2 regions of the Paenibacillus sp. TC-CSREp1 genome follow, and region 1 is predicted to be linked to the other one. Evidence: a T-box and tRNA genes for the amino acid it is inferred to sense, from the RefSeq annotation. Region 1 holds a T-box; the other holds one or more tRNA genes.
What was found. A T-box is a leader RNA that pairs with one kind of tRNA and senses whether it is charged. The one in region 1 lies ahead of ACQSGY_RS13340 (valine--tRNA ligase), so its partner is inferred to be a tRNA-Val.
Positions count from the first base shown of each region.

Region 1 (3,426 bases):
GAAGCAAGGTCAGGCGGTCAGCAAGGAGAGCAGGATGCTGGCAGTGCCCCAGCTCAGGTGCAGACAGAGAACTGGCAGGATGTTTTTTCCTCCTCTGAAGCAGTTAACGTAGAAGTGGAGCGGATTGTAACGGAGACCGCGGAAGAAGAGGCTTTGCTGCAGAATGAAGAATCTATTCCTGAACCAATCGCCGAGGCGGAAGACAAGCCGGAGCTGAAGGTTGCTTTTGGCAGCAAAAAAGAATCGTCAACAAGATCTGAAGAAGGAGTGGGTATTTCCTCACTGTTAGCCTCGTCTGGCCGCAGTGCTCGCGAAGCTGATGGAGAGCGTACGGAAGAGGCTCCTGCTGGAGCGGTTCCTGAAGATGAGAGCCAGACCGAAGAGGTTGAGTGGAAAAATCTGTTCCTCGGCACCATTGTAGATCAGAATCCGTTCCGCAAAGTGAAGCTCTGCATTGTGCAGCGTGAGGATACACTTGACGCTATTGCTGATCGTTATCAACTCAGTACCCGAGAGCTGCAGCTGTATAATCGTTTGACAGAACAGGTTGTTGAAGAAGGACAAATTCTGTATATACCTTAAATCCACTTGCCGCCGAAATTGGCAGCCAGAACGCCCGTAATCCTTTGCAGGGATTGCGGGTTTTGTTTGTTTTCCAGCGAATTCTTTTCTCTACATTCAGGTTCCGCTGCTGCCAGGTTGACTATCGTGCACGAGCAAGGTATGATGTGTTTAGGTTTTTTTGAATAATGACGTGGATCGGGAGTAGTAGACAGTATGACCTTTCAGAGAGTGGGATCGATGCGCTGTGAGATTCCGCAGGAGCCAACTGATCGAAGTCGCCCGGGAGTTGCCTGTTTGAGCACTTGAGGTGCAAGCTTTTTATGGTTTTTAACCTCGGAGGTAGGATGGGCCGGTCGCAGCCGTTATCTGCTTGAAGTGTCACGCCTGAATCAGAGGATGAGTTGTTTGTCCTGCTGTTTGCGTGAAACAAAGGTGGTACCGCGAAAGCTAACCTTTCGTCCTTTGAGGGATGAAAGGTTTTTTTGTTTTTTTTGGCTTAATGATGATTTTAGGTGCTTTAGTGATGATTTTAGGTGCCCTAATGATGATTTTAGGTGCTTTAATCAAGGTTTTAGGTGCTTTAATGATCGTTTTCGAGGCCATGATGATGAAGTAACGGAGGAATGACACATGTCTGAACAAAAAAAAGCAACAACAGAAATGCCAACCACATATGATCCGAAGGCGGCAGAAGACAAATGGTACTCCGCATGGACGGAGCGTGGTTATTTTCAAGCGGGCAAGCGCAAGGATGCCGAGCCGTACACGATCGTAATCCCACCCCCGAACGTAACGGGTATGCTTCATATCGGGCATGCACTCGACTTCACACTGCAGGATATCCTCATTCGTACAAAGCGCATGCAGGGTTACGACGCTCTGTGGCTGCCGGGCTCTGACCATGCAGGTATTGCTACTCAAACGAAGGTGGAGCAGAAGCTTCGTGAAGAGGGTTTGACACGTTATGATCTGGGACGCGAGAAGTTTCTGGAGAAAGTATGGGACTGGAAAGACCAGTATGCCACAACCATTCGTCAGCAATGGGGTAAAATGGGGCTTTCGCTGGATTATTCACGTGAACGTTTCACGCTGGATGAAGGTCTGTCCAAAGCTGTTCGTAAAGTCTTCGTACAGTTATACGAGAAAGGTCTCATTTATCGCGGTAAACGCATTATTAACTGGGACCCGGTAAACCGTACGGCACTTTCGGACATTGAAGTTGAATATAAAGAAGTTCAAGGACATCTCTACCACCTGCGTTATCCGCTCAGTGACGGAAGTGGTTACATTACCGTGGCAACGACTCGTCCGGAGACGATGCTTGGTGATACCGCTGTTGCTGTTCACCCTAAGGATGAGCGCTATGCAGACATGATTGGCAAAACGCTTGTGCTGCCGATCCTCGGGCGCGAGATTCCGGTAATTGCGGATGACTATGTAGACAAAGAGTTCGGTAGCGGTGCGGTTAAGATTACACCGGCACATGATCCGAACGACTTTGAAGTAGGTTTGCGTCATAACCTGCCTCAGATTACAGTCATGGACGAAAGCGGCACGATGAACGCCGAAGCAGGCAAATATCAGGGACTGGATCGCAGCGAATGCCGCAAGCAGATCGTTGCAGATCTCAAAGAACAGGGTGTACTGATCAACATCGAAGATCATATGCATCAGGTAGGGCACAGTGAACGTACCGGAGCCGTAGTTGAGCCGTACCTTTCCACACAATGGTTCGTAGAGATGAAACCACTTGCCGAGAGAGCAATCAAGAAACAGCAAAGCGGCGAAGGTGTTAACTTTGTACCGGATCGTTTTGAGAAAACATATTTGAACTGGATCGAGAACGTTCGGGACTGGTGTATTTCCCGTCAACTGTGGTGGGGACACCGCATTCCGGCCTGGTACGATGAAGAGACAGGTGAGATCATTGTCACTGCTGAAGACCCAACAACGATGCCTGAGTACGCAGGCCGCAAGCTGAGACAGGATGAAGATGTTCTGGATACGTGGTTCAGCTCTGCGCTGTGGCCGTTTTCCACATTGGGCTGGCCAGAAAATACGGAAGACCTCAAGCGCTATTATCCAACCAATGTACTTGTTACCGGATATGACATCATCTATTTCTGGGTAGCTCGTATGATTTTCACTGCTTTGGAATTCACGGATGAGATTCCGTTCAAGGATGTTTTGATGCACGGTCTTGTGCGTGATGCTGATGGACGAAAAATGTCCAAATCGCTGGGGAACGGTGTAGACCCGCTGGATGTGATCGAGAAGTATGGCGCAGATGCGATGCGATACATGATCTCGACCAGCAGCACACCTGGACAGGACTTGCGTTTCCGGTGGGAGCGGGTTGAACAGGCGCGTAACTTTGCCAACAAAATCTGGAACGCTTCACGGTTCGCGCTGATGAATCTGGAAGGATTTACTTTCGAAGATCGTGATATCAGCGGCGAGCTTGGTACGGCCGATTATTGGATTTTGCATCGCCTGAACGAAACTTCCCGCGATATTACGCGTCTAATCGATGCGTACGAGTTTGGGGAAACAGGCCGTGTCCTGTACAACTTCATCTGGGATGATCTGTGTGACTGGTACATCGAATTCGCCAAGCTGTCCTTCTACGGAGAAGATCCGGTGGCGAAGAAGAAAACACAATCGGTCCTGGCTTATGTACTGGATCAGACAATGCGCCTGATTCATCCGTTCATGCCGTATATCTCGGAAGAAATCTGGCAGCATCTGCCTCATGAAGGGGAAACAATTACACTTGCTTCATGGCCGGTATATGACCCTGCACTGGAGAATCCGGGAGCTGTTGCCGAGATGAACCTGCTGATGGATACGATTCGCGCTGTC
Region 1 is NZ_JBNOKM010000008.1:26,053-29,478, reverse strand. Features, by position in the region: gene ACQSGY_RS13345 (LysM peptidoglycan-binding domain-containing protein) at 1-582, shown strand, start outside; T-box leader at 747-1,030, shown strand; gene ACQSGY_RS13340 (valine--tRNA ligase) at 1,195-3,426, shown strand, end outside.

Region 2 (3,426 bases), on a different contig from region 1:
TCAGCTTCTGCTTCAACTCTTTTCGATCCCGAACTACATCGTATTTTATGCCAAATACATCAAAAATTTGAGTTAACTGGCTGGTCGCTTGTTCCTGTTGTTTCGCTGCTGCTTTGCTCACCTGATCTCCAAGTACAATGGTTAATGGCTCCCCTCGAAAGGACTTCTCCATTAAACGAATCATCACTTCGTAAGGCAGATTTGGAATGCTGTTCACTACGGCTTCATACTGCGGTTGATAGGCATCATGCATATAGGCTGCAAGTTCCTTTTCGGACATTTGATACTCCTGCTTAAGCTCAAAATCAGGCTGAATCAGCGCTTTTTCCATGTCCTGACGCTGTTCTTTACCAAGCACATCCTCAATGGTAGCAAGTAATCCATCAATTGTCGCGTTTTGGTAGACAAAGCGATGAAAATATTCCTTCATAAACGCATCAAATTTTTGTTCACCAACCGAGCGGTATAATTGATAAATGGCCTGACGACCCTTTTGGTAAAATACATAATCAGCCATTTCTCCTACTTGTTCATTCGTTGAAGCTATAGGTAGATCAATAGGTGACGGATCGAGCTGAATTGATCTGAACCCTCCTACCTTATTTCCCTGCTTTTCTAAAAAATACACCGTGGAGAAATCGGCAAAGCCTTCATCCAAAAAGGATTCCGTTTCTGAGTTATTCCCGATTAAAGCATGGAACCACTGGTGTGCTATCTCATGAACAAATGTGGTATCGTTTACAGGTGACAACTCCGCAGCACGCTCCGGCATTTGGATTAGTCTTGAATATTCCACGCCAAAGCCATCCACATAAGTTTCAATGACACGAAATTCGGGATACGGATATTCACCATATTTCTCACTGTAAAACGCGATGACTTTAAATGCATAATCAATGTACTTGTCCACTGCAGCTTTTTTGGCAGAGTCATCTCCCGAATAAAAATATTCTACGGTAAGACCATTACGCGTCTCACGTTCTGCTTTTAAGTTGGGACCCGCGAAAAAAACAAATTCTCTCGTGTTCGCGGCGCGCGCCGTAACCACTTTCCGTCCGTGTTCAGCACTGTTCTGGGAAGTGATATCTCCCGGCATGACCACCTGATATGACTCAGGTACATTGAACTCAACATCGAAATCGGACGAAGTATAGTAATCACTCTCGAACGAAGTGCTATACGGTGTCTTATTCCATTGATGTGTATTCTCATCATACACAGACATCACCGGAAACCAGTGTGCTCCGTTGATCTGATCCTTGTAGTATGATATTCGTTGCATGCCATAAGGAATGTCAAGCCGATAATCCACCTGGAAGCTAATAGACTGACCCGGTTGCAAAGGCGTTTTCAATTGCACACGTAATGCCTGATTTTTGTGATCGAAAAGAAGCTTCTCCTCCTGCTGAGACACTTTCACAATATCTATCCCGCCCAAGAAATCTGACGCTTTCTTCTCCGGGTGTTCTTTGGCTATTTGCTCATTCTGGCTTGTATACATGATCGTTTGTGTTGCTTTGGATCGATTAGCATCTGCATAGGTATGCATGACCAGCTCTTGAAGTGTATCTTTGCTTGTATTTCGATACGTTACGATCTGGTTCCCCGTTATGGTCATGTCCTTTTCGTCCAGTCGTGCTTTGATCTGATACTGAATCGGGGATTGATCTTGAGACATGGCCTGTTGTGAACGCATGCGAGAAGCCTGCTGCATCTCGAACGCTTTTTGTGTTGTCTCGGCACTGGCATTCAAGCTGGACCAATTCGAAGAGGCAGCAGAAGTGGTATGGACGAACGGAGATGCCGCTAATGTAAGGGCAATTGTGCTCAGCATCACCTTTTTAAGGGTAATTGTTGGTTTGGTTTTTGAAACGTGCATGTTCTCTCTCCTTTTGCTATATGTTGTATACATACAACGATAAGAGATCAATCTTACGTTAAATTTAGGTTTGATTTAAGTTTTGTTTAAAAAAAGAATTCTTTGCCTATTTCGTCCCCAATCGTTCCCCAACTCTCCCAAATCATCATTTCAACATATCTATATAGGTATGGAAAAAGAAAAAAAGCCTTGCGCAGCAAGGCTTTTCGTGTATGATCTGTAGTGGGCTCGAACCACTGACCCCTACCCTGTCAAGATAGTGCTCTCCCAGCTGAGCTAACAGATCATGTATATTAGATTTTGTTCAATTAAGTAACAGTATCATACCAAGTAAACGCGTTCATTGTCAATCATTAATTTGGTTATAATTTGCCGGAATCGGAGCACAATAATGGTAAGTATAATCTTTTACAGAAGGCAGGTGAACGCTATGAAATATTTCGTTTCGAATCATGGTGCAGTCCGCAAAAAATGTCATTCACGGCACAGGCTATTTCGAGGCCTCACCTATGCCGCTACATCTGCGCTTCTTCTCTCTTTCTTGACCGGATGCACATTGCAAAAGGACGAACATACAGTGCAATTCCAACAGCTGCATCAGCCAAATGAACAGAATGAATCACTGCCCGTGTGGATGGATGTGTATTCCAATTCCGTTGTACAGGAGGTCTATTCTCCTCAAGGAAACACCGAATTTTTGCCATGACATGAAGGGTTCAATATGAGACCAATTTAACCCTGAAAAGACACAAACAATCGCTATTTTGAATTGACCTTGTGCTCTCATTCCTCTTCATCCCACTTGCGAGAGTAGGCTTTCTTGGTCACGTAATATAACAAGGCAATCATGCCCGCTGACATCAGCAGTGTAATCGTCATTATTGCTGCCATTCCCATACGCGCCCCTCCCTTCGGCATGCCAATATGTACCAAACTTAACTATACAGGAAAAGCATTTTTTTGTATAATGCAGTCTGAACTTGTGCGCATGGAGCAGAAAGAAGGAATTGAATTTGGCAGCGGAGATTAATTATGTCACAACAGAAGAAGAATTGAAGCAGGCGCTGGAAATACGTCGTCAGGTTTTTGTGATTGAGCAGCAAGTGCCCGAAGAACTTGAAATCGATCAATACGATGTGATCAGTCCTGATGTGCATCATGTACTGCTGTACAAAGACGGACAGGCTGTTGCCACAGGTCGTCTGATCTATTACAGCAAGGATACCGCCAAAATGCAGCGCATTGCTGTACTGGAATCTTACCGTTCATTCGGGTACGGGCGTGTGCTTCTGTTAGCGATGGAGGAGCTTGCCCGTGAGCTTGGATTAACCTATTCGCTGCTGGATGCCCAGTGTCAGGCACAAAAATTTTACGATAAACTCGGGTATGAAGTGATCTCGGAGGAACCTTTTTATGATGCCGATATTCTGCACGTTCGTATGAGAAAAAGTCTGTAGTCTCGCAGCAAAACTTAACATCACTGGCACTACATAGAGATAGCACAGCTATTCTCGAAATGTTGCAATACATGCATACTTCTCGCCAGT
Region 2 is NZ_JBNOKM010000001.1:242,275-245,700, forward strand. Features, by position in the region: gene ACQSGY_RS01110 (M1 family metallopeptidase) at 1-1,879, opposite strand, end outside; tRNA gene ACQSGY_RS01115 (tRNA-Val) at 2,093-2,165, opposite strand; gene ACQSGY_RS01120 (GNAT family N-acetyltransferase) at 2,893-3,336, shown strand.
Region 2: it encodes a tRNA-Val, which carries the amino acid that the T-box ahead of ACQSGY_RS13340 (valine--tRNA ligase) is inferred to sense. The anticodon was not compared.